One region of the Bradyrhizobium sp. STM 3561 genome, then DNA from elsewhere that is predicted to be linked to it. Evidence: predicted binding sites of a transcription regulator. Region 1 holds the regulator's gene; the other holds the start of a gene.

Region 1 (15,122 bases):
TCAACGAGATCAGGCACTACTGGAAGCGCGTGCTGAAGCGCATCGACGTCACCTCGCGTACGCTGGTGACGCTGGTCGAGCCCGGCTCCTGCTTTGCCGGCACGCTCGCCGAGCTCGTCTTCGCCGCCGACCGCTCCTACATGCTGATCGGCACGCGCCAGGGCGACAACCGCCCGCCGCCGTCGATCGAGCTCTCGGCGATGAACTTCGGTCCCTATCCGATGAGCCATGGGCTGACGCGGCTTCAATCACGCTTCCAGGCCGATCCGTCCGATGTGGAGCGCGCGGAAGCAACGCTCGGCACCGCGCTCGACGCCGAGCAGGCGGAAGAGCTCGGCCTCGTCACCTTCGCGCTCGACGACATCGACTGGGATGACGAGGTCCGCGTCTTCCTCGAGGAGCGCGCCAGCTTCTCGCCCGACAGTCTCACCGGCATGGAAGCGAGCCTCCGCTTCGTCGGTCCCGAGACGATGGAATCGAAAATCTTCGCGCGCCTCACCGCCTGGCAGAACTGGATCTTCCAGCGCCCCAACGCGGTCGGCGAGGAAGGCGCGCTGCGCCGCTACGGCAGCGGGCAGAAGCCGAAATTCGATATGACGCGGGTTTGATGACTTTCACTGCGTCATGGCCGGGCAGAAGCGCGAAGCGCGTCTTTGCACAAATGTCCCGGCCATCCACGTCCTTGGCTCAAAGAAGCAAGAACGTGGATGCCCGGCACAAGGCCGGGCATGACGGGAAGAGATCGCAAGGAGCACGGCCATGAACATGAACATCATGAACGTCGACTACTCGACCAAGATTCCCAACAACGTGAACCTCGCCGAAGACCGCCAGGTGCTCAAGGCGCTGGAAGGCTGGCATCCCGGTTACATGGACTGGTGGAGCGACATGGGCCCTGAGGGCTTCCAGGAATCGCTGGTCTATTTGCGCACGGCCTATTCGGTCGATCCGCGCGGCTGGGCCAAGTTCGACTACGTGCGCATGCCCGAATATCGCTGGGGCATTCTTCTTGCTCCGCAGGAAGAGAATCGCGTCGTTCCGTTCGGCGAGCATTATGGCGAGCCGGCCTGGCAGGAAGTCCCGGGCGAGCATCGCGCCATGCTGCGCCGCCTGATCGTGATCCAGGGCGACACCGAGCCCGCCTCCGTCGAGCAGCAGCGCCATCTCGGCAAGACCGCGCCCTCGCTCTACGACATGCGCAATTTGTTCCAGGTCAATGTCGAGGAAGGCCGCCATCTCTGGGCGATGGTCTACCTGCTGCAAAAGTATTTCGGCCGCGACGGACGTGAAGAAGCGGATGATCTGCTGCGCCGCCGCTCGGGCGATGCCGATGCACCGCGCATGCTGGGCGCCTTCAACGAGGCGACGCCGGACTGGCTGTCCTTCTTCATGTTCACCTATTTCACCGACCGCGACGGCAAGATGCAGCTGCACTCGCTGGCGCAGTCGGGCTTCGATCCCTTGTCGCGCACCTGCCGCTTCATGCTGACGGAAGAGGCGCATCACATGTTCGTCGGCGAGACCGGCATCACCCGCGTCGTGCAGCGCACCTGCGATGCGATGAAGCAAGCCGGCATCAGCGATCCCACCGACATCGCCAAGGTGCGCGCGCTCGGCGTGATCGATCTGCCGACCATCCAGAAGAAGCTGAACCTGCACTACACGCTGTCGCTCGACCTGTTCGGCTCGGAGGTCTCGACCAACGCGGCCAACGCCTTCAACGCCGGCATCAAGGGCCGCTATCACGAGACCCAGATCGACGACGATCACCAGCTCAAGAATTCCACCTATCCGGTGCTCAAGCTGATCAATGGCGAGGCCAAGCTGGTCGACGAGCCGGCGCTGACCACGCTCAACATGCGCCTGCGCGACGATTACACCCAGGATTGCATCAAGGGCATGCTGCGCTGGAACAAGGTGATCTCGACCGCGGGCTACGACTTCAAGCTGACGCTGCCCAACGTCGCCTTCCATCGCCACATCGGCGAGTTCAAAGACGTGCACGCGACGCCCGACGGCATCTTGATCGACGAGGCCACCTGGGCGAAGCGTCGGGATGAATGGCTGCCCTCGGCGAGCGACGGCGACTTCATCACCTCCCTGATGCAGCCCGTCACCGAGATCGGCCAGTTCGCCTCCTGGATCTCGCCGCCCAAGGTCGGCATCGACAACAAGCCCGGCGATTTCGAGTACGTGAAGATCGAGTCGTAACGGCCGCTCGCGAGACGCGTCCGTCGCGCCATACGAAGACTGTCATCACCCGCAAAAGCCGGTGATCCAGTACTCCGCGGCAGCAGTGATTGAGCCGACAGGCCGCGGCGTACTGGATGCCCCGCCTTCGCGGGGCATGACAGCGAGTGTAAGGCGCGGCCTTTGCCGAAGTCCTTGCCGCTTACCCTGCGATCTCCAGCCCTGCGTTCGCGTACACCACTCCGCCGTCGACCGCGATGGTGTTGCCGACCACATAATCGCCGGCGCGCGAGGCGAGATAGATCGCGACGCCGGCCATGTCCTCGACGCTGCCGATCCGCCGCGCCGGAATGCGCTTTGCGACCTCGTCGGCATGGTCGCGCGCGGCGCGGTTCATGTCGGACTTGAACGCGCCCGGCGCGATCGCGGTGACGTTGATGTTGTCCTTGATCAGCTTCGTCGCCATGCGCCGAGTCAGATGGATCACGGCCGCCTTGCTGGCAGCGTAGGAATACGTCTCGCTCGGATTGACGAAGATGCCATCGACGGAGGCGATGTTGATCACCTTCGCCGGCCGCTCCGCGCTCGCGGCCGCGCGGAGCGGCTTCGCCAGCGCCTTGGTCAGGAAGAACAGCGACTTGACGTTGAGGTCCATGACCTTGTCCCAGCCGCTTTCGGGGAATTCGTCGAACTCCGCGCCCCAGGCGGCGCCGGCATTGTTGACGAGAATGTCGAGCTTCGGCTCCAGCCTGATGATTTCGCCGGCGAGCCTGTTGCAGCCTTCGACGGTGGAGATGTCGATCGGCAGCGCGATGCATTCGCCGTCATATTGCGCCGTGAGCTCTTGTGCGGTCGCCTCGCACGGGCCGGCCTTGCGCGCGGTGATGTAGACCTTTGCCGCGCCGGCGCTGAGGAATCCCGCCGCGATCATCTTGCCGATGCCGCGCGAGCCGCCGGTCACCAGCGCGACACGGCCTTTGAGCGAGAACAGATCGTTGAACATGGTACCTCCCTTGGTTGGCGCTCGTTGTGAGCGGGGCCGGGAGGGGAGTCAAGGAAGGGCCACCAACTCCGCCCTCATCCCGAAGGAGCGCGTCAGCGCGTCTCGAAGGATGCGGGCGGCCCATCCTTCGAGACGCGCTCCTTCGGAGCGCCCTCAGGATGAGGTCTGAGTATGCGGACGAATCAAGCCGCCGCGATCCGGCGAAAGCCGTTCCACATCGCGGTCGCGGCGCCCGAGGTCAGCACCGGCAGGATCCGCGTGTCCTGGTAGTTGCCATTGAGTGAGACGCGGGGCAGCGCGGTCATGTGGCCGGCATTCTCCGCGAACAGCATGCCGGGCCGCGTCGTCACCGCGGTCTTGAAGCCGGCGGATGCGGCAAGGGCGAATTCGCGCGTCCCCGCGGCGTCGCGGTCGCCATAGGGATAAGCGAGATGCAACACGGGGCGCTCCAGCGCCTGCTCGATCCGCGCGCGGCTCACGGCCATCTCCTGCGCGGCGATGTCTTCCGCCTGCTTGGCGAGGTTGCAATGGCTGACGCTATGCGCGCCGATCGTGACCAGCGGATCGGCGGCAAATGTCTTCACCTCGGCCCAGGACAGGCACAGGCTGCGGCACAGCGCTGCCATGTCGACGTCGTATGTCGTGCACAGCGCCCCGATCTCGCGCGCCAGGTCGTGCTCGCCCGGCAGCGCACGCAGCCAGTCGTGCAGGCGGTCGAACGCCGCCTGCTTCGCCGCAATCGTCGTCGCATCGAGCCGCAGCGCGGAATGGCCAATTTTGACCTCGATCTGCTCGGCTTTGGCGATCACGGCCTCCAGTGCTGTCCACCACAATCGTCCGGTGCCCTCGGCAAAATCGCTCGCGACATAGACCGCCAGCGGCGCGTCAAATTCGCGCAGCACCGGCAATGCGTAGTCCAGATTGTCGCGATAGCCGTCGTCGAGGGTGAAGGCGGCGAAGCGGCGGTCGAACCGGCCCTGCACCAGCCGCTCATGCAGTTCGTCCATGCTGACGATATCGATGTCGCGCGAGCGCAAATGGCGCAGCGTCGCACGGAGGAATTCGGGGGTGACTTCGAGATGCCTGTTCGGCTGGAACGCGGCCTCACGGGCCGGCCGCACATGGTGCAGCATGAATATGGCGCCGATGCCCGACAAAAGCGGGCGCAGCAGGTGGTGTGCCCCGCTGAAATAGAGTGCTCCCAGCCCGGCGCGGATGACGTTGTTACGCAATTGTTTCATGACCGGCTGGGGGGGGGACTCTGGCATTCCGGTTTCAACTTACGGAAGAACCCTTGAAGAAAAAGTTATTCCGATTGTCCGGCCGGGGCCTTCGGTACGGCACCATTTCCGGTTTGACAGCCTGCCAAGGGTTTGTTTTGTCTCCGTTTCCAGAGTTCGGGTCGTCGAATGCAGAAGCTTTTCAGTTGGGCCAGCAAATGGTGGCCGGGGCTGATCCCCCTGGCCGTCATGTGGGGATTTGCGGCCTGGAATAATACCTTACCGGTCGAGGCCGATCTTTCGGCCCGCAGTTCGGCTGCGCTGAAGGATACCGTTCTGGACAAGACCCGGATCGCGGTCGATGGCCGCGACGTCAGCCTTGCCGCGGATGCCTTTTCCGAGGAGGGTCGCCGCGACGCCGTGATGGCGGTCGAAACCGTCCCGGGCGTGCGGCTGGTCGACGACCGGACGCGCCTTGTTCCCGAGGCCAAGCCCTTCGTCTGGAACGCCGAGCGCGACGTGGTGCGGGTGACGCTGTCGGGCTCCGCGCCCTTGCCGTCGATGAAGGCGCGGCTGACCGAGGCTGCCCGCAAGGAGGTCGGCGGCGTCGAGGTGGCCGACCAGATGGGGCTGGCCCGCGGCGCGCCGCCTCGGTTCGAGGCCGCCGCGATGCTGTTGCTGGATCAGATCGGCAAGCTCAAGGACGGCAAGATCACGATCACGGACACCAAGGTCAATCTGTCGGGCATGGCGCGCGAGCTCGGCGGCCGCGAATCGATCGCAGCGGCGCTGAAGAACCTGCCGGAGGGTTTTTCGATTGCCGCCAACGAGATCAAGGCGCCGCCCTATATCTTCCAGGCCTACAAGGATCCGGTGGCAGCGACGGTGACGCTGACCGGCTACGTTCCGGACAACAACGTCCACGCGGCGATCGCCACCAGCGCGTCGCGAAAGTTCTTCACCGAGAAGGTCGTCGACAATCTCAAGGCCAGCATCGGCGCACCCGGCGCCTTCAGCACGGCAGTCGTCGCAGCGCTCGGCGCGCTGTCGCGGCTGTCGACCGGCACGCTCGTCGTCTCCGACCGCGAGGTGAAGCTGTCGGGCGATGCGCTCTACGAAGGAGCCGCCAACGACATCCGCGCAGGCCTCGGCAAGGACTTCCCGAAAAACTGGCAGTACAAGCCGGAGATCACCGTGAAGCCGGCGGCAGGCCCTGTCGACGGCACCGTGTGCCAGCAATTGTTCTCGGAACTCCTGACCAAGGGCAAGATCCGCTTCGCGACCAAGCGCGCGGAGATCGATCCTGACTCGGCCGGCATCCTCGATCGTCTCATCGAGACCGCGCTGCGCTGCCCCACCACCAATATCGAGGTCGTCGGACACACCGACGCCGACGGCGAGGACTCCTTCAACCAGGCGCTCTCGGAAAAGCGCGCGCAGGCGGTGATCGATTATCTGGTCAAGGCCGGCCTGCCCGCCAGCCGCTTCACCGCGGTCGGCCATGGCAGCACGCAGCCCGTCGCCGGCAACGACACCGATGAAGGCAAGGCGCAGAACCGCCGCATCGAATTTCTGGTGAGGTGACGATGCCTTATCTCGTCTCGTTCCATCTGGGCTGGCTGATCGGCTCGCTGCTGCTGGGCTTTTGCATGGGCTGGATCTCGGTGGTCCAGCGCGGCAACGGCACCTCGAAGGTGACGGCGCGCTGGCTCGCGGCGCTGGTTGCGGGCCTGGTCGCTGCCTCATTCACCCATGTGGTCCCCGGCCGTTTCGGCTACTGGCTCGATCTCGGGCTGGTCTTGTTCGCCTGCTACCTCGTCGGCTGCACCATCGGCGCCTGGTTGCGCGACCGGGTGGTCTCGCGCACCGTGCCGCCGGCCACTCCGTGATGTTGCCGTGCACCCTGACGTGACCAGCCGCGTCGATCATCCTCTTCAGCGGGCGGGCGTGCCCCATAGATTGACGTCGGCTTAACTCGTGACGGAACATTGCGCGGCCGAAATCATCAAAACTTCATGGCGTCTGCGCAAGATTGCCATGGAGATTCGCGTCGAGCCTTGCCGCCGAAAGCGCCAAGCCGTGCCCCAGGAGCCGTAACCCTGCCTAAAATATTGAAGGCACGTGTTTTTGTTCGAATTGGCGAATTCCACTTCGCCCGAAAACGCGCTAGTGGAGGGGGAGGGGGCATGCGCGATGCCGGAGCCGGCGGTGAAGGGCCGCCGCGTGCCTGTGCGTCGTTCGCCTGTTCTCCGGCCGTCCTGGCCGCTGAAGCGTTGTTCGAGGTCTAGATGCTGGAACCCATACGCAGGGCGATGACGTTTCTGCGCCAGAAGCAAATCCTGCATAAGCTTGGAGTTGTGATCAGCATCGCGGTCATCGGTATCGCTTGCTATGTGCTCTATCACATGCTGAGGGGCATCGATTTCAACGAGGTCCTCGAGGCGATCAAGAGCACCGAGCCGAGGCAGATCGCGATGGCGGCGCTGTTCGTCGCCGCGGGCTATTTCACCCTGACCTTCTACGACCTGTTCGCGGTGCGCGCGATCGGCCATGCCCATGTGCCCTATCGCATCAACGCGCTCGCGGCCTTCACCAGCTATTCGATCGGCCACAATGTCGGCGCGTCCGTCTTCACCGGCGGCGCGGTGCGCTACCGCATCTATTCGGCCTATGGGCTGAACGCGATCGACGTCGCAAAAATCTGCTTCCTCGCCGGCCTGACCTTCTGGCTGGGCAATGCCGCCGTGCTCGGCCTCGGCATCTCCTACCATCCGGAGGCCGCCGCCTCGATCGACCAGCTGCCGCCCTGGCTGAACCGGACGCTGGCGCTGATGATCATCGTCGCCCTGGTCGGCTACGTGGTCTGGGTCTGGACCCAGCCGCGGGTGGTCGGCCGCGGCCCGTGGACCGTGGTGCTGCCGGGCGGGCCGCTGACGCTGCTCCAGATCGTGATCGGCATCGTCGATCTCGGTTTCTGCGCGCTGGCGATGTACGTGCTGGTCCCGGACGAGCCCAATCTCGGTTTCGTCGTGGTCGCGGTGATCTTCGTCTCGGCGACCCTGCTCGGCTTCGCCAGCCATTCGCCCGGCGGCCTCGGCGTGTTCGATGCCGCCATGCTGGTCGGCCTCTGGCAGATGGACCGGGAGGAGCTGCTCGGCGGCATGCTGTTGTTCCGCGTCCTCTATTATCTGTCTCCCTTCGTCTTATCTGTAATCTTGCTGACGTTTCGAGAAGTTATCATCGGCGCGCGATCGAAGCGCCTGCAACAGGCGGCGCTCAAGCTGGACCCCGGCCCGGCGCCTGAAGCCGCCTATGTGAGAGAGCGCAGCGACAGCGGCGCCTGAACGGTGCCAAGTCCTTAGGACAAGTCCTCCAGGAGAAGCCCGTCCCGTGGCGATCGATGCCCCATCTTCTCCCTCCGCCCAGCCCTGGTCCGATCGGCTGCGGCACTCGACCATCATCCTGATCGCCGCGGCGCTGGCGCTGTCCGTCGTGGTCTCGCTCGGCGAATTGTCGGCGCTGCACGCCGCAATCGTGTTCCTCTGCATCGCGGCGGCTGCCCTGATCCCGTGGCGGCTGCACGATCCTGCCGCTTCCCGCGACGACGTCAGCCGCATCAACCCGGTCGAGAGCGCGGCGGTGGCCGCCGTGGTCGCCGGCATGCCCGATCCGGCGGTGCTGCTCGACCGCGCCGGCCGCGTCATCCACCTCAACGCCGCCGCCGCCCAGCTCGCGCCGGCGCTGCGCCGGAACGAGCTCGCCCAGTTCGCGCTGCGCTCGCCGGAGATCATCACGGCGCTGCGCGAGGCGATCGCGACCACGGAGCCGCGGCGCGCGACCTATCTCGACCATGTTCCGGTCGATCGATGGATGGAGCTCATGATCACGCCGGTGCCAGTGCCGACCAGCTTCGGGGGCGCCGACAAGTGCATGCTGATGACCTTCCACGATCAGACGCCGCTGCGCCGGGTCGAGGAAATGCGCGCCGACTTCGTCGCCAATGCCAGCCACGAGCTGCGCACGCCGCTAGCCGCGCTGTCGGGCTTCATCGACACGCTGCAGGGCCAGGCCAAGGACGATCCGAAGGCGCGGGAACGCTTCCTCGGCATCATGCACAACCAGGCCACCCGCATGGCGCGCTTGATCGACGATCTCCTGTCGTTGTCGCGGGTCGAGTTGTCGGCCCATGTCCGCCCCGACACCCTGGTCGATCTCGTGCCGATCATCCGCCAGGTCGCCGACGGGCTCGAGCCGCTGGCACGTGAGCGCCAGGTCGAGGTCGAGATCCATCTGCCGGAGCCGCCGGTGATGATCGCGGGCGACCGCGAGGAGCTACTCCGCCTGTTCGAGAACCTGATCGAGAACGCGCTCAAATACGGGGCCTCGGGCGGACGCGTCATCGTGTCGCTGACATCAAGCGCGGCCGCTGACGGAGGTCAGGAAATCCGCGTCATGGTCCGCGATTTCGGCCCGGGCATTGCGCCGGAGCACCTGCCGCGGTTGACCGAGCGCTTCTACCGGGTCGACGTCGGCGACAGCCGCTCGCAAGGCGGCACCGGGCTCGGATTATCGCTGGTGAAACATATTCTTAACCGCCACCGCGGCCGGCTTCTGATCGAAAGCGTGCCCAGGCAGGGCGCCACTTTCACGGCCTGTTTTCCCCAGGCTAGGACTTCGGTGCAGGCCTGAAATTCTAGCGATTTCAAACGCTTGATTGTGTCATCCAACTGTCACGAAACCTTCGTAAAAGCACAGCCGACCGTTCCTAAAGGGGCGGTGCGGGGAGCGCGATCGGGCGCGGATGGCGCTTCGCTCCCCTGTATGGAGACCAGCATGAATTTCCTCAAAACGGTCGTCGCTGCCGGCTTGGTCGCCGCATCGACGACGGCAGCCTTTGCGGCCGATATCACCGGTGCCGGCGCGACGTTCCCGTTCCCGATCTATTCGAAATGGGCTGACGCCTACAAAAAAGAGACCGGCAACGGTCTGAACTACCAGTCGATCGGCTCGGGCGGCGGCATCAAGCAGATCCAGGCCAAGACCGTGACCTTCGGCGCCAGCGACGCGCCGCTCAAGGCCGAGCAGCTCGAGAAGGACGGCCTCGTCCAGTGGCCGATGGTGATGGGCGCCATCGTTCCCGTCGTCAACATCGAGGGCGTGAAGCCCGGCGAGATGGTGTTCGATGGCGAAATCCTGGCCAATATCTATCTCGGCAAGATCACCAAGTGGGACGACGCCGCGATCAAGAAGCTCAATCCGAACGTGAAGCTGCCGTCGGAGCCGATCACCGTGGTCCGCCGCTCGGACGGCTCGGGCACCACCTTCAACTTCACCAACTATCTCTCCAAGGCCAGCGCGGATTGGAAGAGCAAGGTCGGCGAGGGCACCGCGGTCGAGTGGCCGGTCGGCGTCGGCGCCAAAGGCAACGAAGGCGTGTCGGGCAACATCAGCCAGACCAAGAACTCGATCGGCTATGTCGAGTATGCCTATGCCAAGCAGAACAAGCTGACCTACACCGGTCTCGTCAACAAGGCCGGCAAGCCGGTGCAGCCGACCGTCGAAGCCTTCCAGGCGGCCGCCTCCAACGCCGACTGGGCCAAGGCGCCCGGCTACTACGTCATCCTGACCGATCAGCCCGGCGACAAGTCCTGGCCGATCACCGCAGCGACCTTCATCCTCATGCACAAGGAAGCCACCGACAAGGCGGCCTCGCAGGAAGCCATCAAGTTCTTCCGCTGGGCGTTCAAGAACGGCGACAAGGCGGCCGAGGAGCTCGACTACATCCCGATGCCGGACAGCGTCGTCCAGCTGATCGAGAAGACCTGGGCTGCCGAGATCAAGAGCTGAGGCTCTCCTCTCGCGTCCCGGACGCGGTGCAGCACGCAAGTGCTGCTCCGCAGAGCCGGGACCCACAAGAACTGGGCCCTGGACGCGGCGCGGCACTTCGCACCGCGTCCGGGGCACGAGACCCAATAAAACGTGTATTCTTTGGTACAGGGGATCGGCGTGGCAGAGATGGCCGTTCAGAGCGATGTAATCGACGACGCCGGACCGTATGACCGCGCCAAGGCCTTGAGCGCGTTCAAGCTCGGCGACGTCACCTTCTACTGGATCACGCGGTTGTCCGCCATCTCGGTGCTGCTGATCCTCGGCGGCATCATCATCTCGCTGATCGTCGGTGCGTTCCCGGCGATGAAGGAATACGGCATCTCCTTCCTGTGGACGCAGCGCTGGGCGCCGTCGGCCGATCCGCCCGTGCTCGGCGCGCTCGGGCCGATGTACGGTACGCTCGTCACCTCCTTCATCGCGATGCTGATCGCGATTCCCGTCGGTCTCGGCATTGCCATCTTCCTCACCGAGCTCTGCCCGCAATGGCTGCGCCGCCCGATCGGCATGGCGGTCGAGCTGCTCGCCGGCATTCCCTCGATCATCTACGGCATGTGGGGCTTCTTCGTGCTGGGCCCGTTCCTGGCCAACACCTTCCAGCCCTTCATGATCCGGGTGTTCGACGGTGTTCCCGTGCTGGGCGCGATCTTCGCAGGTCCTCCGTCCTATCTCAGCCTGTTCAACGCCGCGCTGATCCTCGCCATCATGGTGCTGCCTTTCATCACCTCGATCTCGGTCGACGTGTTCAAGACTGTGCCGCCGGTCTTGAAGGAAGCCGCCTATGGCGTCGGCTGCACCACCTGGGAAGTCGTCCGCAGCGTCGTGATCCCCTACACCCGCGTCGGCATCATCGGCGGCGTCATGCTGGCGCTGGGCCGCGCGCTCGGCGAGACCATGGCGGTGACCTTCATCATCGGCAACTCGTTCCGGATCTCCTCGTCGATCTTCGCCCCGGGCACCACGATCTCGGCAGCGATCGCCTCCGAGTTCGCCGAGAGCGACGGCCTGCATCAGTCCGGCCTGATCCTGCTCGGCTTGCTCCTGTTCGTGCTGACGTTCTTCGTGCTCGCGGCCGCGCGGCTGATGCTGCTGCGTCTGGAAAAGAAGGCGGGGAAGTGACATGAATCCGATCTATTCACGCCGCCGCCGCAAGGACATCGTCATCCGCGGGCTCTGCATCGGCGCCGCCGCCTTCGGTGTCACCTGGCTCGCGCTGATCCTGATCACGCTGCTCTACAACGGTCTGGCCGGCCTGAACCTGCAGGTCTTCACCGAGAATACGCCGCCGCCGGGCTCGACCGAGGGCGGCCTGCTCAACGCCATCGTCGGCTCGCTGATCATGACCGTGCTCGGCGTCGGCATCGGCGCGCCGCTCGGCCTGTTCGCCGGCACCTATCTTGCCGAATACGGCCGCAACGACAAGCTGACCTCGGTCATCCGCTTCATCAACGACATCCTCTTGTCGGCGCCCTCGATCATCATCGGCCTGTTCATCTACGGCGCGGTGGTGGTGCCGATGCGCGGCTTCTCGGCGATCGCAGGCAGCCTCGCGCTCGCCGTCATCGTGATCCCGGTCGTGGTGCGAACCACGGAAGACATGTTGCTGCTGGTGCCGAACCCGCTGCGCGAAGCCGCCAGCGCACTGGGCCTGCCGCGCTCGCTGGTGATCAAGCGGATCGCCTATCGCGCCGCGCGCTCCGGCCTCATCACCGGCGTGCTGCTCGCCACGGCCCGCGTCGCCGGCGAGACCGCGCCGCTGTTGTTCACTGCGCTGTCGAACCAGTTCTTCAGCCTTGGCCTGAACAAGACGATGGCCAACCTGCCGGTCACCATCAACAACTTCGTGCAGAGCCCCTACGCCTACTGGAAGCAGCTCGCCTGGAGCGGCGCGCTGCTGATCACCCTGACCGTGCTTGCCCTGAACATTGGCGCGCGCATCATCGGCGCCGAGAGGACTGCAAAATGAGTGAAATGTCTGTTTCCGTGAGCGCGCCGACCGTTCATCCCGGCTCGCAGCTGCTGCCCGAGGCGCCCGCCAAGGTCACCGCGCGCAACCTGAATTTCTACTACGGCGAGCACCACGCGCTGAAGAACATCAACCTGGCGCTCGGCACCAACCGTGTCACGGCGTTCATCGGCCCGTCTGGGTGCGGCAAGTCGACCCTGCTGCGCATCTTCAACAGGATGTACGATCTCTATCCGGGCCAGCGCGCCACCGGCCAGCTGCTGCTCGACCACACCAACATCCTCGACCCCAAGCTGGATCTCAACCTGCTGCGGGCGCGGGTCGGCATGGTGTTCCAGAAGCCGACACCCTTCCCGATGACGATCTACGAGAACATCGCCTTCGGCATTCGTCTGTATGAGAAGATCTCGAAGTCTGAGATGGATGACCGCGTCGAGAAGGCGCTGCGCGGCGGCGCGCTGTGGAACGAGGTCAAGGACAAGCTCAATGCCTCCGGCCTGTCGCTCTCCGGCGGCCAGCAGCAGCGCCTCTGCATCGCCCGCACAGTCGCAGTGCGGCCCGAGGTGATCCTGTTCGACGAGCCCTGCTCGGCGCTCGACCCGATCTCGACCGCCAAGGTCGAGGAGCTGATCCAGGAACTGTCCGAGAACTACACGATCGCGATCGTCACCCACAACATGCAGCAGGCGGCGCGTGTCTCCGACAAGACCGCCTTCATGTATCTCGGCGAGTTGATCGAGTTCGACGACACCAGCAAGATATTCACGTCGCCGAGCGACCGGCGCACGCAGGATTACATTACCGGCCGGTTCGGCTGAGGAGACGGAACATGGGTTCTGAACATACCGCAAAGGCCTTCGACACCGACCTCCAGGAGCTCACCCGCCTGGTCGCCGAGATGGGCGGCATCGCCGAGCGCATGATCGTCGATTCCGTCGACGCGCTGATCCGTCGCGACGTCACGCTCGGGCAGCGCGTCGTCACCACCGATGCCGAGCTCGACGCGCTGCAGAAACGCATCGAGGAGCGCGCCGTGCTCACCATCGCCCGCCGCCAGCCGATGGCGGTGGATCTGCGCGAGATCGTCGGCGCCATGCGCGTCGCGACCGATCTGGAGCGCATCGGCGACCTCGCCAAGAACATGGGCAAGCGCGTCGCCGCGCTGGAGACGGATTTCCATCCGCTCAAGCTGTTCCGCGGCCTGGAACACATGACCGATCTCGTGCAGCAGCAGGTCAAGTCGGTGCTGGACGCCTATGCCGCGCACGATCTGCCGGCGGCGATGGCGGTGTGGAAGGGCGACGAGGAGGTCGACGCCATCTGCACCTCGCTGTTCCGCGAACTCCTCACCTATATGATGGAGGACCCGCGCAACATCTCGTTCTGCATCCACCTGATGTTCTGCGCCAAGAACATCGAGCGGATCGGCGATCACGCCACCAACATCGCCGAGACCGTGTTCTACATGATCGAGGGCCAGGCGATCACCGACAAGCGGCCGAAGGGCGACATGACGACCTTCGCCACGACGGTGCCGAATACCTAAGGGAGCGACGACAACATGGGCGCACGCATTATGGTGGTTGAGGACGAGGAAGCTCTCACCGAGCTTCTCCGCTACAACCTCGAAGGCGACGGCTATGACGTCGAGACGGTGATGCGCGGCGATGACGCCGACACCCGCCTCAAGGAGCACATTCCCGATCTGATCGTGCTCGACTGGATGCTGCCGGGCCTGTCAGGCATCGAGCTGTGCCGGCGGCTTCGTACCCGTCCCGAGACCAAGCAGCTGCCGATCATCATGCTCACGGCGCGCGGCGAGGAAAGCGAGCGGGTGCGTGGACTTGCGACCGGTGCCGACGACTACATCGTCAAGCCGTTCTCGGTGCCGGAGCTGCTCGCGCGCGTGAAGGGCCTCTTGCGGCGCGCGAGCCCCGAGCGGCTCGCCACCGTGCTCGCCTATGGCGATATCGAGCTCGATCGCGACAAGCGCCGCGTAGCGCGTTCGGGCCGGCCGATCGATCTCGGCCCGACCGAATATCGCCTCTTGGAGTTCTTCCTGGAGCATCCCGGCCGCGTGTTCTCGCGCGAGCAGCTGCTCGACAGTGTCTGGGGCCGCGACATCTACATCGACGAGCGCACCGTCGACGTCCATATCGGCCGCCTGCGCAAGCTGCTCAATCTAGGCCGCGAGCAGGACCCGATCCGCACCGTTCGCGGCGCCGGCTATGCGCTGGACGATCGTTTCGCGAAGGCAGAGCAGACGTAAGGTTTGCTGGCGTTGCTTTAGCGGGCTGCTGCCATAGCCTCAGTGTCGTCCCGGACAGGCGCGCGCAGATTCGGGACCCATAACGACAGGACGTGATTGTTTTGCGAAAGGGTAACTCGGAGTCCCCGTAACCACGTCTTGCGGTGGCTATTGGTCCCGGATCTGCGCGCGCTTGTGGCGCGCTTGCCGGGACGACTTCGGGTATGTTGAGCCGTCAGCGTGTGACGGCGCCGTCTTTGCAATCAGCTAGATCAACAAACTCACCGCGTGCCCGGCTTCGCCGGCGCGCGGCGGCGATCCGCTGTGGGTTGATAGGCCACGCGCGAATGCTGCGCGCAGTAGGGCAGGCCGGAGAGCGCCTTGCCGCCGCAGAAGAAGAAATCCGGGCTCGAGGGATCGCCGACCGGCCAGTGGCAGGTCGCCTCGTTCAATTCCAGCAGCGACAGCCGCTGGCTCATCGGCACCACGTTGTCGTAGGTGACAGGTTCGGCCTCCACCTCGACCTCGAAGGCCTGCGCCAGCGCGGTGTTGCCGCGTGCGACGGGGCGGGTCACCCGCATCATGTGCTGCGCGGGCCGTGCCTTGCGC
Region 2 (15,122 bases), 160 kb from region 1:
GCCACGCCGGCCAGCAACAGCTTGCGAAGGTTCAGCTTTCGGCGCGGAGCGGGGGTCGGCGCGGCGGGCAGGATGCCCTCGGGCGGGCTGGTTGGCACCACGATGGTTTCACTCTTGGACGGGTTGGTGTGCACGGTCATGGCCGGGTCCCTGAATTAGGAAACTTGACGATTTCCAAAATAGGACTAGCTTGGGGAGAGTCAATGGAATGACAGGCATCATCTAAAAACATGGCTCAGGCAAACCCGTCATCAGAAGGCCGTCCGCGCGGGCGACCGCCGGTGCGCAGCGACGACGAGACGAAGCGGATCGTGATCGAGGCGGCACGGCACGCCTTCGCCGTCGACGGCTACGCAGCAACCAGCACCGAAGAGCTGGCGCGTGGCGCCGGCATCTCCACCAAGACTCTCTATCGGCTGTTTCCGAGCAAGGCGGCGCTGTTCGAGGCGATGTGCGCAGATCGGCTCGACCGGTTGCTCTCCGACGTCAATCTTCACGCCAACAATCAGGCCGACATCGAAACGAGCCTGGCTGCCGTGCTTGTCGCCTGTGCCGATCTCGCGCTCGATCCGGAGGTCGTGGCGCTGCAGCGTATGGTGCTGCAGCAGTCGGCCACGTTTCCCGACCTTGCCGCGAATTTCTACAGGGACGGCATCTCCCGTACGGCGGCGGCACTCGCGGGCTGGCTCCGCGATCAAGTTAAGAAGAAGCGCATCACGCTCGAAAACGTCGATGAAGCCGCCGGGATGATGATCGGCATGATGGTGTCGGCGCCGCAGCGTGCTGCGATCTATGCGAACCTGACATTGCCCTCACGCAAGGAGATCGAGAAGCGGGCGAAGGTATGCGCCGCAATTCTGCTCGACGGCTGTCGCGGGCCGTTGGGCAACTAAGCGACGGCAGGTTTTGACAATCCGCCGGAGCTCGACTATATGTTTCGCATGCGAAATAAATCGCCAGAGGCGAGGCATCACCGGCTGATCTACCTGCTCAACGTCGCACAGCGGCGTTTGCAGCGCTGGATGGCGGCGCAACCGCAAAATGAGGTGACGCCGGCGCAGGCCGGGCTGCTGTTCATTCTCGGCAAGCAGGATGGCATTCTCATGGGCGAGGCGGGCGCGGCGCTCGACATGGGGCCGGCCGGGATTTCCGGGCTGGTTGATCGCAGTGCTGCGGCAAGGCTGGTCGAGCGCAGGGCCGATCGCGAGGACGGACGCGCCTTTCGCGTGTGGCTGACCCCGAAGGGATGGACCGTGCTGGCGCAGGCGAAAGCTGCCGCGGCGGAAGTCAACGCGGCGCTGACGGACGGATTCACGGCTGCGGAGATCGACATCGTCGCGCGCTGGCTGACCAGCATTCAGGACAAGTTTCCAAGATCTTCAGAAGCAAGACATTCAGACGAATAGAAGGAGCAGAGCCATGACCGAGCATGTCCGGATCGAGAATAGCGACCGAATTCTCACCCTCACGCTGGCGCGTCCCGACAAGAAGAACGCGCTGACCGATGCGATGTACGGCAAGCTGGCGGATGCAATCGAATCCGCCGAGTTCGATCCGTCCGCTCGCGTGATCCTGATCCGCGGCGAGGGCGACATGTTCACTGCCGGCAACGACGTCGGCGAGTTCGCCGCAGTTGCCGCCGGCAAGTCCGAAGGCAGCCGCAACGTCGTGCGCTTCATCCAGTCGCTGGCCCGCTGCACGCGGCCGCTGGTTGCGGCCGTGCAGGGCCGTGCCGTTGGCGTCGGCACCACGATGCTGCTGCATTGCGATCTCGTCGTGCTTGCCGAGGACGCGCAATTGTCGACGCCGTTCGTCAGCCTCGCGCTGGTGCCGGAGGCCGCGTCCAGCCTGTTGATGCCGGCACGCATCGGCTACGCCCGCGCCTACGAGATGTTCGCGCTCGGTGAGGCCGTTCCTGCCAAGTCGGCGCTGGAATGGGGCCTCGCCAACCGCGTGGTGCCGCTCGACAAGCTCGATGCCGAGGCGCTCGCGCTCGCCCAGCGTCTCGCCCGCCAACCGGCCGGTGCCCTCATCGCCACCAAGCGGCTGATGCGCAACGGCGAGGCACTGGTCGCGCAGATGCAGGCCGAGGGCGAGCAGTTCGCGCAGCGCCTGCGTACCGCTGAGGCGCGCGAGGCGTTTACGGCGTTTGCCGAGCGCCGGCCGCCGGACTTCACGAAGGTGGCGTGAGCCGGCTGCCTAAAAAGCCGGCAACTCCGGGACGCATATCACTCGAGATAAACCTTAACGAAAATTTGGCATGTTGCCGTGCAAGATGACTGCTCGCGACAAGCAGGTCTTCGGTCCATGTCAATTCTTAAGAAATCGGTAAGCACGCTCTCCTGGTCTTGATGGCTCTGCTGGCGGCTGGCGCGCTCACCAGCACGGCGATCCAGATGGCCGGAGCATTCGGCCGCTACAGCGACAGTCTCGAGACGGCCCGGCTTGCCGCCGCCGACAAGGCGATCTTCCATGGCGTGGTCGCGCTGCGCAACAATCGCGGCGACGCCCAGAGTGCGTTGCTTGGCGAGGACGATCCACGCGCCAAGCTCGATGCCGCCGATAAGGCCGAACACGCCGGCTATGACGCGATTGTCGCTGCGCTCGCGACGGTCGAATTCGCCCGGCGCGACAAGCTCGCCAGCACGCTGAAGCAGCGCTGGAGCGAGGCTGAAGAAATTCCAGCTTTTCTACGACGAGGCGAAGCAGCCGCGCGCCGAGCGCAAGCTGGAGCGTACCAGCATCTGGTACGATTCCATCACCAAGGTGATCGATACCGCCAACCTGGTCTCCACCGCGGTGTCGAACCGCGCCTGGATTAACGATCCGTTCATCGCCCGCATGATTCAGGTCCGCCGGCTCGCCTGGCAGGTGCGCGACCGCTACGGCATCCCGTGCTCGACGCTGCGGCCGAACGTCAACACCAGCAAGCCGCTCGACGAAAACCAGAAGCAGACGGTGGCCGGCTGGAACGGAACCGTTGCCTTCGGCTGGACCGGCATGGACGAACTGCTGGCCGCGCCCGACGTGGCCGCAGATCTGGTCGAGGCGGCGAAGGAGGCGCGGGCAAAGACCGACGGCGCGCTCAAGAAGATGGGAGAGATCACCAGGAATTTCGACGGCAGCGGCAAGCCCGCGATGCCCGCTGCGGAGTGGAATGCGCTGTGCCAGTCACCCTTCGCATCCATCGTCGCGATCGCCAGCAAAGCGCTCGACCTGTCGATCGCGCACGCCGAGGCCGTGCAGGCGAAGGCCCTGACCAATCTCATCGTGCAGTCTTTCGCGTTCCTGCTCGCGCTGGCCGTGATCCTGGCCGCCGTGTTCGTGGTGCGCAATCGCCTCATGCGGCCGGTGCGCGCAATCCTCAACGCGATCGCGCGCATCAGCGCCCGCGACTATGCGACACCGGTTCCGCAATCCCGGCATCCCGACGAGTTCGGCACCATGGCTGCTGCGCTCGAAAGCCTGCGCGAGAGCGCGGCGACCGCGGAACGGCTGGGCCAGGAACGCGAATCGCAGCAGGCGCTTCAGCTCGCCCGCTCCGGCACCGTCGATGCGGCCTGCCGCAGCTTCGACGATACCGTGCAGGCGGTCATCCAGAGCGTCGTGGCCTCGACGCGGGAGCTCGACGCGACCGCGACCGGCGTACGCTCGCTGGTCCTGGAATCGAGCAGCCAGACCGCCGCGGTCTCGTCCGCGGCCGAGCAAGCCACCAACAACCTCGAGACCATCGCGGCCGCGACCGAGGAGCTTTCCGCATCCGTCGGGGAGATCTCCGCACAGGTACAGTCGAGCGCACGCGAGGCCCGCGAGGCCGTGGCACAGGCCGAGCAAACCAACGCCATCGTCGAGATCCTCGATCAGACCGCGAGCCGCATCGGCGAGGTCGTGAAGATGATCAACGCCATCGCGGCCCAGACCAACCTTCTGGCGCTGAACGCCACCATTGAAGCTGCGCGCGCAGGCGAGGCCGGCCGCGGCTTCGCCGTGGTCGCCGGCGAGGTCAAGAGCCTCGCCTCCCAGACGGCCACAGCGACCGAAGAGATCTCGCGCCAGGTCGAGGAGATCCAGGGGGCCACCGGCCAGGCCGTCACCGCGATCCGCTCGATCGGCGGCGCCATCAGTGGCATCGACGAGAAGATGACGGCAATCGCCGCCGCCGTCGAGCAGCAGCGCGCGGCCACCACCGAGATCTCGCGAAATTTCCAGCAGGCAGCCCAGGGCACCCGCGAGGTCACCGACACCATCGGCAGCGTCGCGAGGCTCAACCAGGAGACCGGCAACGCCGGCACGGTGCTGTCGGACTCCGTCAAGAAGATGTCGGCCGATGCCGATCGTCTCCGCGTCGTGGTCGAAGGCTTCTTGGGAGCCGTGAAGACGGCATAATCTCGTCGTCTCTTCATCAGGTGTCGCGCGGGGCATTGCCGCCGGTCCGCGCGACGGGTAGATGTGTCAGCCACGCCGCGCGAGTGCGGCGACGGACGTAAGACACATCAGGGATGGAGAGTTCGATGCCGGTCACCCCCCACAAGGCCCAGCGCCCGTATCGCGGCGTGTTCCCGGTCGCGCCCACCATCTTCGACGAGCGCGGCGAGCTCGACCTCGAGGGCCAGCGCCGCTGCATCGACTTCATGATCGATGCCGGCTCACACGGTCTCTGCATCCTCGCCAATTTCTCCGAGCAGTTCGTGCTCACCGATGCCGAGCGCGAGACCGTGATGCATACGGTGCTGGAACATGTCGCTGGCCGGGTCCCCGTGATCGTCACCACGACGCATTTCAGCTCGGCCGTGTGCGCCGCGCGCAGCAAGCAGGCCGAAGCGGCGGGGGCCGCCATGGTGATGGTGATGCCGCCCTATCATGGCGCGACCTTCCGCGTGCCGGAGAAGGGCATCGTCGAGTTCTTCAAGGTGCTCTCGGGCGCGATCGACATTCCCATCATGATTCAGGATGCGCCGGTGGCGGGCACGCCGCTCTCGGTCGAGCTGCTGGCGCGGCTGTCGCGCGAATTCTCCAACATCCGCTATTTCAAGATCGAGGTGCCGGGCGCGGCTTCGAAGCTCCGCAGCCTGATCGAGGCCGGCGGCAAGGATATCGAAGGTCCCTGGGACGGCGAGGAGGCGATCACGCTGCTGGCCGATCTCGACGCCGGCGCCACCGGCGCCATGACCGGCGGCGGCTATCCCGACGGCATCCGCCAGATCATCGATCCCTATTTCGCCGGCGATCGCGAGAAGGCGAAGGCCGCCTACGAACGCTGGCTGCCGCTGATCAACTACGAAAACCGCCAATGCGGACTGATCGCCTGCAAGGTCATGATGCAGGCCGGCGGCGTGATCAAATCCGAGATGGTACGGCATCCCTTGCAGCCGCTGCATCCGGCGACGCGCGCCGGCCTGCTGGAACTCGCCAAGGAACGCGACGCGCTGGCGCTGCGGTGGGGGAAGTAGCGGCGCCAGACCATTCATTGTCGTCCCGGACAAGCGCGCAAGAAGCGCGCGCAGATCGGGGATCCATATCCACAGGGAGTGGTTTGGCGAAGACTTTGGGTTACCAGCTCGCGCCAAACTTCTCGCTGCGGATACGGGTCCTGGCTCCCGTGCGCAATTGCGCACCAGGCCGGGACGACACCGGATGTGAGCTACGAGCTCCGGCCGTATTCCGCCGGGCTGAAGGCGTCGAATTAGCGCGGCCCCGGGCCGTTTCCCGCAGCTCCGCGATGGCATATTGTACGCCCGCCAACCAGGCCCCGCGGAGCAATCTCGAAACGTCGCCGAACACCTCTTCATTATGCCGTTATCCCGAGCCAAGTTGGCGCGAACCGACAGAACAGGGAGGCAGTGCCATGACGATGAGGCCGGATCCCACCTTTCACGCATCGCCCAAGCTTGCGATGGAAGCGCCTGCGGAGAACTTTGCCTACACGTTGCTGCTCAGTCCGGATTTCTCGAAGCCGGATGCTCTCGCGGTCATCGACGTCAAGCCGGGATCGCCGACCTATAGCCAGATCGTCCATACCGTCACGATGCCCAACAAGGGCGATGAGTTTCATCACTTTGGCTGGAATGCCTGCTCCTCCGCCCTGTCGCCGCTCGCCGGACACGCCTTCATCGAGCGGCGCTATCTCATCATCCCAGGGCTCCGCTCGTCGCGGATCTACGTCATCGATACCAAGCCCGATCCGACGAAGGCCAAGATCCACAAGATCATCGAGCCGGAGGAGGTCTTCAAGAAGACCGGCTACTCGCGGCCGCACACGATCCATTGCGGGCCGGACGGCATTTACGTGAGCACGCTGGGCGGCGGCGGCAAGGACGGCACCAACGGTCCTCCCGGCGTTTTCATCATGGATTGCGAGACCTTCGAGGTCCTGGGGCGATGGGAGATCGACCGCGGTCCGCAGACGCTGCATTATGATTTCTGGTGGAACCTGCCGCGCGACTACATGGTGACGAGCGAATGGGCATTGCCGCCGCAGTTCGAGAACGGGATCGTCCCGGAAGATCTGCTGTCGAACAAATATGGCCATCGTCTCCACTTCTGGGATCTTCGCGCCCGTCGCAACGTCCAGACCATCGACCTCGGCGCCAATCATCAGATGGCGCTGGAGGTGCGACCGGCGCACGATCCGGTTCGCGAGTACGGCTTCGTTGGCGTCGTGGTCGACACCACCAACCTTGAAGCATCGATCTGGACCTGGTGGCGCGAAGGCGGGACATTCCATGCCGAGAAGACGGCGACGATCCCACCCGAGCCCGCGCCCAAGGAGAAGCTCCCGCCGCTGCTGCAGGGATTTGGCGCGGTGCCGCCGCTGGTGACCGACATCGACCTCTCGATGGACGACCGGTTTCTCTACGTCTCGTGCTGGGGCACGGGTGAAATGCGCCAGTATGACGTCAGTGATCCGCGCCAGCCGAAGCTTGCGGGCTCCGTCCACATCGGCGGCATCGCGCGCCGCACGCCCCATCCGAACGGCAAGCCATTTGCGGCGGGTCCGCAGATGGTCGAGATCAGCCGCGACGGCAAGCGCGTCTACTGGACCAATTCGCTCTATTCCACCTGGGACGACCAGTTCTATCCCGATGGCGTTCCGGGCGTCGAGGTCATGGCCAATGTCGGTCGCAACGGCGGCCTCGAGCTCGACAAGAACTATTTCGTGAGCTTCCCCGACGGATATCGTGCGCACCAGATCAGGCTCGAGGGCGGCGATTGTTCGACGGACTCCTTTTGCTATCCGTCGGTCTAGATTGGGGGCACGCGAGCCCGGCACTCGGCTGGCTGTGGCTCGCTCTTGTTGCGAGCGGTCTCTACCACGGGATCAATCCTGGCATGGGATGGCCGCTCGCCGTTTCGGCGGGGCTCATGGACAAGAGCCCGCGCGCGCTCCTCCGCGCCTTGTGGGCCTTGTCGGCCGGGCATCTCCTGGCCACGCTTCTCGTGCTGCTGCCATTCGCGTTCCTGCTCGTGCTGGCGGAGTGGCAGCGTCCGATCCAGCTGGTCGCGAGCCTTCTCGTCATCGGCTTCGGCGTCTATCGGTTGATCGTTGGGCGCCATCCCCGCGCGCTGGCACGAATCCCACCGACGCAATTGGCGCTCTGGTCGTTTGCCGTCGCCATTGCTCACGGCGCCGCCTTGATGCTGGTGCCGATCTATCTCGGGCTTTGCCAGGCCTTCGAGCTCGATGCCGGCCATGAGGCGGCGGGCGAGTTGATGAAGGCGAGTGTCGGGATGGCGGTGCTGGTGTCCCTGGTGCACGTTGCCGCCATGATCAGCGCCGGCGGATGTCTGGCGTGGCTGGTCTACCGCTATCTGGGATTGAAGTTCGTCTCGCGAAGCTGGTTCAACCTGGATGCGGTCTGGGCGACCAGCCTCGTTCTGGTCGGCGCGGTGGCGCTCGCCTTCAATCTTGCGAGCTGGCGCTGAGGTCTACCGTGCCAGAGCCCATTCGCCGATGATGCGGAACCTTTCCTTTGCGTCATCCTGCTTGAACAGCGCGATGCGATCGATCTCAAGCGCATCGAGCTTCAACGCCGCAAACCGCCCCCGCAGCATTTGCAGAATCGGCCCGCGCCGCTCCGCATCGAGCCGTCCCGTCAGCGTCATGTGGAAGCGGAATTCTTCCATGACGTAAGGATAGCCCCAGCGGTCGAGATAGTCGCGCTGTCGCTCGCCGAGCTTTTCGGGCTTGCGCCGTGCGCGATCTTCCGGCGTCAGCGGCGCACGGAAAGCGTCGAAATCGCGGACGCTGTCGGCTGCCAGGTCCTGGAGCGTATCGACCGGCTCGGCCGGAATGACGGCGATGAAGCCGCTGATGGCATCCACGACGGGACGGATCACCGGAAGCGGCCGTGCCCTGCCGGCGAAGGCCGCACACGCAGCCATCAGCTCGGCTTCGGTCTTGCTTAACGCCAGAGCCATGGGCGCCTTCAGCGTGGCATGAAAGCCGTATTTGCGGGGATCTGCGCTGATGTCACGCCAGTCCGGCGCAATTTGCAGCGCCTCGCGCGGGAAGGGCAGCTCGTCGCCGGTATAGGCATCGTAGCCGAGCAGCTCGGCGCCGAAGCGGGAGAGGGCGCTGTCGGCGCCTGCGGCAAAATAGACCGCGTAGCGGGGAAATCCTGTCATCGTCTCAGCATAGCGGTTTTACGCGGCGACGACAGCCTCGCGCGGCGCCGCCACGGCGGTGAGCAGCCGTGTCGCATCGGTGAGATGCACGAGCTTGCCGCCCGAGATCACCGCGATCAGCCGCGGCCGCAGCTTGACGCTGTCGTCGACGAGGAGAATGTCGGCGCGGCGTCCCTCCGCGAGGGTGCCGCGATCGGTGAGGCCGGTCGCGCGGGCAGGACTGGCGGAGACCAAATCCCAGGCCTGTACCAGCGGCACCACACCATCTGCCGCGAGCCGGAATGCGGCGAGCAGCTGTGCGGGATAATAATAGTCTGACGCCAGCACCGAGCAGAGCCCCTTGGCAATCATGTCGGATGCCCTGGTCCAGCCGGTGTGACTGCCGCCGCGCACGACGTTCGGCGCGCCATAGACGATGGCATCGCCGTGGCTGGCTGCCGCCCGCGCCGTCTCCTCGTTGATCGGAAACTCCGCGATTGTCGCGCCGAGCTCGCGAAACGCATGCCGCATCGCCGGCGTCGCGTCATCGTGCGAGAGCATCCGCACCTCCGCCGCGCGGGCAGAAGCGGCCAGGCGCGACACCGAAGCCGGCACCTCGTCGGCGCGCGAGATCACGCGCTCGACCAGAAGGTCGAATTCTTCGCTCGAAAGGCCGGTGCGCTCCACCATCCGGTTGCGCTTGCGCGGTTTGGCCATGTCGGCGACGGTGCCGTCCATGTGGTCGTTGAAGGCGAGCAGGTCGACCCGGCCTTCGGCGAGCCATTGGGCGATCTCGGCCTCCGCGTCGAGATTGTAGGTCTCGTGGCGCAGATGGAAGCGGGTGTCGGCGGCGAATTGCGGACGCTGCCGCTCGATCGCCTCCATCAGGCCGCGCGCATTGTCGGCGCAGCGCAGGCCCGGCTCCCACGAGCAGGTCGCGGCGTGAAACACGGTGGTGATGCCGTTGCTGATCGCCTGGCGGTCGCTGTCGGCGAGCGCGACGTCGATCGGAAAATCGACGCCGGCGCGCGGCATCATCTGTCGCTCGAAGGCATCGCCGTGCAGGTCGACGATGCCGGGCAGCAACAGCAGGTTACGTGCATCAATCGCCAGCCCCGCCCGGCCGCGAGAAGCGCCCACCTCCGCGATGTCTGTCCCGGACACGAGAAGTGAGGTTTCGATGAGCTCGGCGCCGATCAGGGCCCGGCCGCCTTCAAGGAATATGTCTGTCACGCGACTGCGCTTCGTTTGCTGGCAGGAGAATTGGTGAGAGAGCCCGCCCGTGCTTCGTATGCCGAAAGAAAATCTTCAATCCCGAGCTTGCGGAAATCGGGCAGCGCCTCGCGCAATTTGTCGTGATCCCAGTCCCACCAGGCGAGCTTCCCGAGGCGCCCCGCGATCTCCTCCGAGAACCGCCGCCGTACGATCCGCGCCGGATTGCCGGCGACGATGGTGTAGGCCGGCACGTCCTTGGTGACGATCGCGCCGGCTGCGATCACCGCGCCGGTACCAATGTTGCGGCCCGGCAGCACGATGGCGCCATGGCCGATCCAGACGTCGTGGCCGATATGAACGTGATGCTGGCGCCGCCAGTCGAAGAACTCGGCATCGTCGCCCTCGCCTTCGAAATAAGCGCTCGAACGATAGGTGAAATGCGCCTGCGTCGCGCGATGCATCGGATGGTTGCCGGGGTTGATGCGCGTCATCGCCGCGATCGAGCAGAACTTTCCGATCGTCGTGTAGGTGATCTGCGAATCGTTCACGACATAGGAGTAATCGCCCATCGCCACTTCATGCAGGATCGTGCGCGCGCCGACCTCGGTATAGGCGCCGAGCCTGGTCTCGTGCAGCTTGGCCGAGGGATCGATGGTCGGCTGAACCGAAAGGGCTTTCGCGGCCATGTTGCATCCGAGGTGCGAGGGCGGGCGTCTCTCTTCGAGCGGCTTGATGACGATATCATGACGCCGAGATGACAGCGGATGAGGTGTGTAGGATCGCCGCACCGCAACGGCGCTGTCACACAAGTGTTAAGCGCCGGCGTTAGCGGTTGGCCCAGCTACTCTGGAGTCCCTGCATGCTGGTGGTGGATGGTCTGACGTGTCGCTTCGGCGCAAAAGCCGCGGTGGATGACGCTTCGTTTCAAGTGTCCCCCGGCGGCTTCGTCGGTGTGATCGGGCGATCCGGCGCCGGCAAGTCGACATTGCTGCGGACCATCAACCGCCTGGTGACGCCGACCGGGGGCCGCATCCTGTTCGACGGCGTCGACGTCACCTTGCTGCGCGGCAAGGAGCTGCGGCAGTGGCGCGCGCGCTCGGCGATGATCTTCCAGCAGTTCAACCTGGTCGGCCGGCTCGATGTTCTGACCAACGTCCTGATGGGGCGGCTTGCGACGATGCCCGCCTGGCGCTCGTTGTCGCAGGCCTGGCCCGAGCAGGACAAGGCGCTGGCGATGTCCGCGCTCGAGCAGTTCGACATTGCCTCGCTCGCCGCCCAGCGCGCCGACCAGCTCTCCGGCGGTCAGCAGCAGCGCGTCGCGATTGCCCGCGCGCTGGTGCAGCAGCCCGACATCATCCTCGCCGACGAGCCGATCGCCTCGCTCGATCCGCGCAACACCAAGATCGTCATGGATGCACTGCTGCGCATCAACAAGCATTTCGGCATCACCGTGCTCTGCAACCTGCATTCGCTCGATCTCGCCCGCACCTATTGCGACCGCCTGATCGGCATGGCCGCGGGCCGCGTGGTGTTCGATGGTGCGCCGTCCGCGCTGACCGATCACGTGGCGCGCGAGCTCTACGATCTCGAAGCCGCCGACGTCATGGGCGGCATGCCTGTACCGGCGCCCGGGGGCGTTCCGGCGCTCGGGACGGCCGCGGCGGCCTGAGCCTCGCCTGTTTAGTTCAAGTCTTTGCGTCAACCGACCTCAACCGATGAAGAGGATACCATGACTACTCGCAGACTGATCCTTGCCGGCGCCGCCGCGCTCGCGTTCACGGCGTCCGCCTCGGCGAACGACTGGAAGGCCAAATATCCCGAACTGACCTTTGCGGTCGTGCCGGCCGAGAACGCCTCCGGCGTCACCGAGCGCTGGACCCCGTTCGTGGAATACCTCTCGAAGCAGCTGGGCGTGAAGGTCACGCTGCGCATCGCCAACGACTACGCCGCTGTGATCGAAGGCCAGCGCGCCGGCAACATCCACATCGCGAGCTACGGCTCGGCCTCGTTCGCCCGCGCCCGCCTGACCGGCGTCAAGACCGACGCGTTCGCCAACGACATCAATGCCGACGGTTCGACCGGCTATTACTCGGTGTTCTTCGTCAAGGCGAGCAGCTCCTACAAGAAGGTCGATGATCTCAAGGGCAAGAACCTGGGCCTGGTCGACCCGAACTCGACCTCGGGCAACAACGTGCCGCGCTTCGAGCTCGACAAGATGGGCATCCACGATGCCGAGGGCTATTTCGGCAAGGTCGTCTTCACCGGCAGCCACGAGAATGCGATGCTCGCGCTGGCGCAAGGCACGGTCGACGTCGCCGCCAACCAGTGGACCAGCGACGACGATTCCACGCTGGCGCAGATGCTGACCAAGGGCATGCTGAAGAACGCCGACGGCTCGGCGATGAAGAAGGACGATTTCCGCATCATCCACAAGTCGGCGCCGATCATCAACGGTCCCTATGCCTACAATTCCGACCTGCCTGATGACGCCAAGGCCGCCATCGCCAAGGCTTTCTTCGACGCGCCGGCCAAGGACAAGGCCGCGTTCGATCGCCTGTCGGACGGCCAGAAGAAGGGCTTTCATCCCGCCACCACCAAGGACTGGGATGGCACGATCGAGCTGATCAAGTTCGTCGATGCGCTCCGCAAGAAGAAGGCGTCCTGAGTCATCGGGACGATGCACCCGAGCCGGGTCCTAGGACCCGGCTCTTTCTTTGACGGGACCTGTTTCGACCGATGACGACAGCGGTTTCGATCCTCCCCGAGCAGCAGCTTGCCGCGCTCAATGCCGCCTATCGCCAGGCGGTCTCGCGCAGGCGGCTCCGTCTCCTGTTGGGGGCCGCGGTCTTCGCCGCAGCGCTGGTGCTCGCCGCGATCGGCGCCGAAGTGAATTTGCATACCCTGTTCACCTATTTCGGCAATTTCGTCAGCTATTTCGACCGCATCCTCACGCTCGACAGCGGCCAGCGGGTCTGGACCGATGTCGGCGAGTGGTTCTGGGGCTGGCGCAAATGGCTGAAGATGCTGGGTGAGACCCTGCTCATCAGCTATGTCGGAACTCTGATCGGCGCGACATTGGCCTTCGCCCTCAACTTCTTCGCGGCCGAGAACACTTCGCCCGCGCCCTGGCTGCGCTTCGTCGTGCGGCGCCTGCTCGAATTCGCCCGCACAGTTCCCGGCATCGTGTTCGCGCTGGTGTTCGTGATTGCCTTCGGCCTGGGGCCAATGGCGGGCGTGCTGGCGATTGCAATCCACTCCACCGGCGCACTGGGAAAACTGTTCTCGGAGATCGTCGAGAATGCCGACATGAAGCCGGTGGAGGGCATTCGCTCGACAGGTGCGAGCTGGCTCTCCTGCATGCGTTTTGCGGTCGTACCGCAGGTGACGGCGGGCTATGCCAGCTATGCGCTGCTGCGCTTCGAGATCAACGTCCGCGAAGCCTCGGTGATGGGCTTCGTCGGCGCCGGCGGCATCGGCCAGGAGCTCGTCGTCGCCATCCGCAAGTTCTATTACTCCGACGTCAGCGCCATCCTGCTCACCATCGTCGTCACGGTCTTCATCATCGACATCACCACCGGCTGGCTGCGCGGCCGCCTGTTCGGCGAGGAGGCGCGGACGTGACGAAGCCGCAGCAGGTCGATATCGCGCAAATTCGCGCGCGCTACCCTGACGTGTTCGACCGGCCCGCCTCGGCGCGGCTCGCCACGCCGGCGATGATCGTCGCGGCGTTGGCGATCCTCGCTTACGGCCTCGTCGATCTCGATTTCTCGCCGTCGCTCTTCTTCGCCGGCCTCAGCCAGCTCGGCTGGATCAGCCTGATGATGATCCCGCCGGATCCCGGCTCTTCGCTGCCGGTCTATCTGAAGGCGCTGGGCGAGACGCTGTCGATCGCGCTGCTCGGCACCACGCTCGCCGCGGTCTTCGCGCTTCCAATCAGCCTGCTCGCGGCGCGCAACGTCGTGCCGTCGAACATCCTGCGCTTTCCCGTCCGCCGCTTCCTGGATTCGATCCGCGGCGTCGACACGTTGATCTGGGCGCTGGTGTGGATCAACGTGGTCGGGCTCGGCCCGTTCGCCGGCGTGCTCGCGATCGCCGTGTCGGATTTCGGTGCGTTCGGAAAGCTGTTCTCGGAGGCGATCGAGGGCGCCGACCAGAAGCAGGTCGAAGGCATCCGCGCCTCCGGCGGCAGCGCGCTGCACGAGATCCGCTTCGGCCTGTTGCCGCAGGTCCTGCCCGTCATCGCCGGCCAGGTGCTCTACTTCATCGAATCCAACACCCGCTCGGCCACCATCATCGGCATCGTCGGCGCCGGCGGCATCGGCCTCCAGCTCGCCGAGCAGATTCGCGTGCTGGAGTGGCAGAAAGTGTCGTTCCTGATCCTGATGATCCTGGTCGCCGTCGCCGCAATCGATTTCATCTCGGGCAAGCTGCGGTTTGCCATCATCGGCCGGCGGGCGGTGGCGTAGGCGGCTCTCTTCCTTCCTTGTGGGAGAAGGTGGCGCGAAGCGCCGGATGAGGGGTACGTGTCCTCAGTGCCGTAGGGTGGTCAACGCGTAGCGTGCCCACCGCTTCTGATGATCGAGAAAGATCGTGGGCACTCCCACAAGGGGAGAGGGGAAGAGGCCTACGACTCCACCAGAAACTCGACCCGCTCCGCGGCAAAGCGCGAATGCTTCGTCACCAGCGGCTTGCCCGTGAGATCGTGGTCGGTGGCATCGACTACCAGGATCGGCCGTCCCAGCGCAAGATCGAGTCTTGCGGCGTCGGTCGCGTCGACGATGCCGGCGGTGATCCGGGTCGCGCCGCGGCGATAATCGCGGATGCCGTAATGCGCGAGCAATTTCGTCATCGAGCGCGTCGCCGCGAACACGGCGCCCGCGTCCGGAAACAGCTCGGCCGACAGCCAGGTCGTGGACACGCAGATCGGCGTACGGTCGGCGAGGCGGATCGCCTCGATCCGCACCAGGGGCGCGCCGGTCTTCAATCCCAGCTCCCGCGCGAGCTCGCGCGTCGCGACGTCATCGGTCGCCTCGATCAGCCGGCCATGCGGCTCGCGTCCGCCCGCGCCGACGATCTCTGAGAAGCGCGTGCGCGAGCGCAGGGGATAGGCGAGCTTCTGTGCCTCGACATAGGTTCCGCTGCCGCGCTCGGCGCGCACCAGGCCGCGCTCGGCAAGCGCGGCCAGCGCGCGGCGCACGGTGTGGCGGTTGACGCGATAGGTTTCCGCGATCTCCATCTCGCCCGGCAATTTGTCGCCGGCCGCAAAGCGGCCGTCGGCGATGCCGCGCTCGATGCCGTCGGCA

Evidence for each region. The regulator PhoB, encoded in region 1, activates phosphate uptake and scavenging genes when phosphate is short. The targets are predictions, from matches to a motif close to TGTCATNNANCTGTCAT.
Region 2: the regulator PhoB is predicted to act here: its motif matches at 10,563-10,579, upstream of phnC (phosphonate ABC transporter ATP-binding protein).

What each region holds. Positions count from the first base shown of each region.
Region 1 covers NZ_CP120695.1:7,204,849-7,219,970, forward strand. The annotation lists gene boxC (2,3-epoxybenzoyl-CoA dihydrolase) at 1-608, shown strand, start outside; gene boxB (benzoyl-CoA 2,3-epoxidase subunit BoxB) at 760-2,211, shown strand; gene P6U28_RS34105 (SDR family oxidoreductase) at 2,393-3,193, opposite strand; gene P6U28_RS34110 (polysaccharide deacetylase family protein) at 3,376-4,434, opposite strand; gene P6U28_RS34115 (OmpA family protein) at 4,603-5,997, shown strand; gene P6U28_RS34120 (hypothetical protein) at 6,000-6,302, shown strand; gene P6U28_RS34125 (lysylphosphatidylglycerol synthase domain-containing protein) at 6,702-7,757, shown strand; gene P6U28_RS34130 (ATP-binding protein) at 7,804-9,102, shown strand; gene pstS (phosphate ABC transporter substrate-binding protein PstS) at 9,247-10,260, shown strand; gene pstC (phosphate ABC transporter permease subunit PstC) at 10,429-11,418, shown strand; gene pstA (phosphate ABC transporter permease PstA) at 11,420-12,265, shown strand; gene pstB (phosphate ABC transporter ATP-binding protein PstB) at 12,262-13,083, shown strand; gene phoU (phosphate signaling complex protein PhoU) at 13,095-13,811, shown strand; gene phoB (phosphate regulon transcriptional regulator PhoB) at 13,827-14,534, shown strand; gene P6U28_RS34165 (GcrA family cell cycle regulator) at 14,795-15,122, opposite strand, start outside.
Region 2 covers NZ_CP120695.1:7,364,752-7,379,873, forward strand. The annotation lists gene P6U28_RS34845 (HlyD family secretion protein) at 1-140, opposite strand, end outside; gene P6U28_RS34850 (TetR/AcrR family transcriptional regulator) at 282-893, shown strand; gene P6U28_RS34855 (MarR family winged helix-turn-helix transcriptional regulator) at 942-1,406, shown strand; gene P6U28_RS34860 (enoyl-CoA hydratase) at 1,420-2,190, shown strand; partial or broken gene P6U28_RS34865 (methyl-accepting chemotaxis protein) at 2,308-4,386, shown strand; gene P6U28_RS34870 (dihydrodipicolinate synthase family protein) at 4,512-5,450, shown strand; gene P6U28_RS34875 (selenium-binding protein SBP56-related protein) at 5,846-7,246, shown strand; gene P6U28_RS34880 (hypothetical protein) at 7,330-7,923, shown strand; gene P6U28_RS34885 (DUF1045 domain-containing protein) at 7,927-8,625, opposite strand; gene P6U28_RS34890 (alpha-D-ribose 1-methylphosphonate 5-triphosphate diphosphatase) at 8,644-9,837, opposite strand; gene P6U28_RS34895 (chloramphenicol acetyltransferase) at 9,834-10,505, opposite strand; gene phnC (phosphonate ABC transporter ATP-binding protein) at 10,679-11,488, shown strand; gene phnD (phosphonate ABC transporter substrate-binding protein) at 11,549-12,484, shown strand; gene phnE (phosphonate ABC transporter, permease protein PhnE) at 12,556-13,440, shown strand; gene phnE (phosphonate ABC transporter, permease protein PhnE) at 13,437-14,285, shown strand; gene phnF (phosphonate metabolism transcriptional regulator PhnF) at 14,444-15,122, opposite strand, start outside.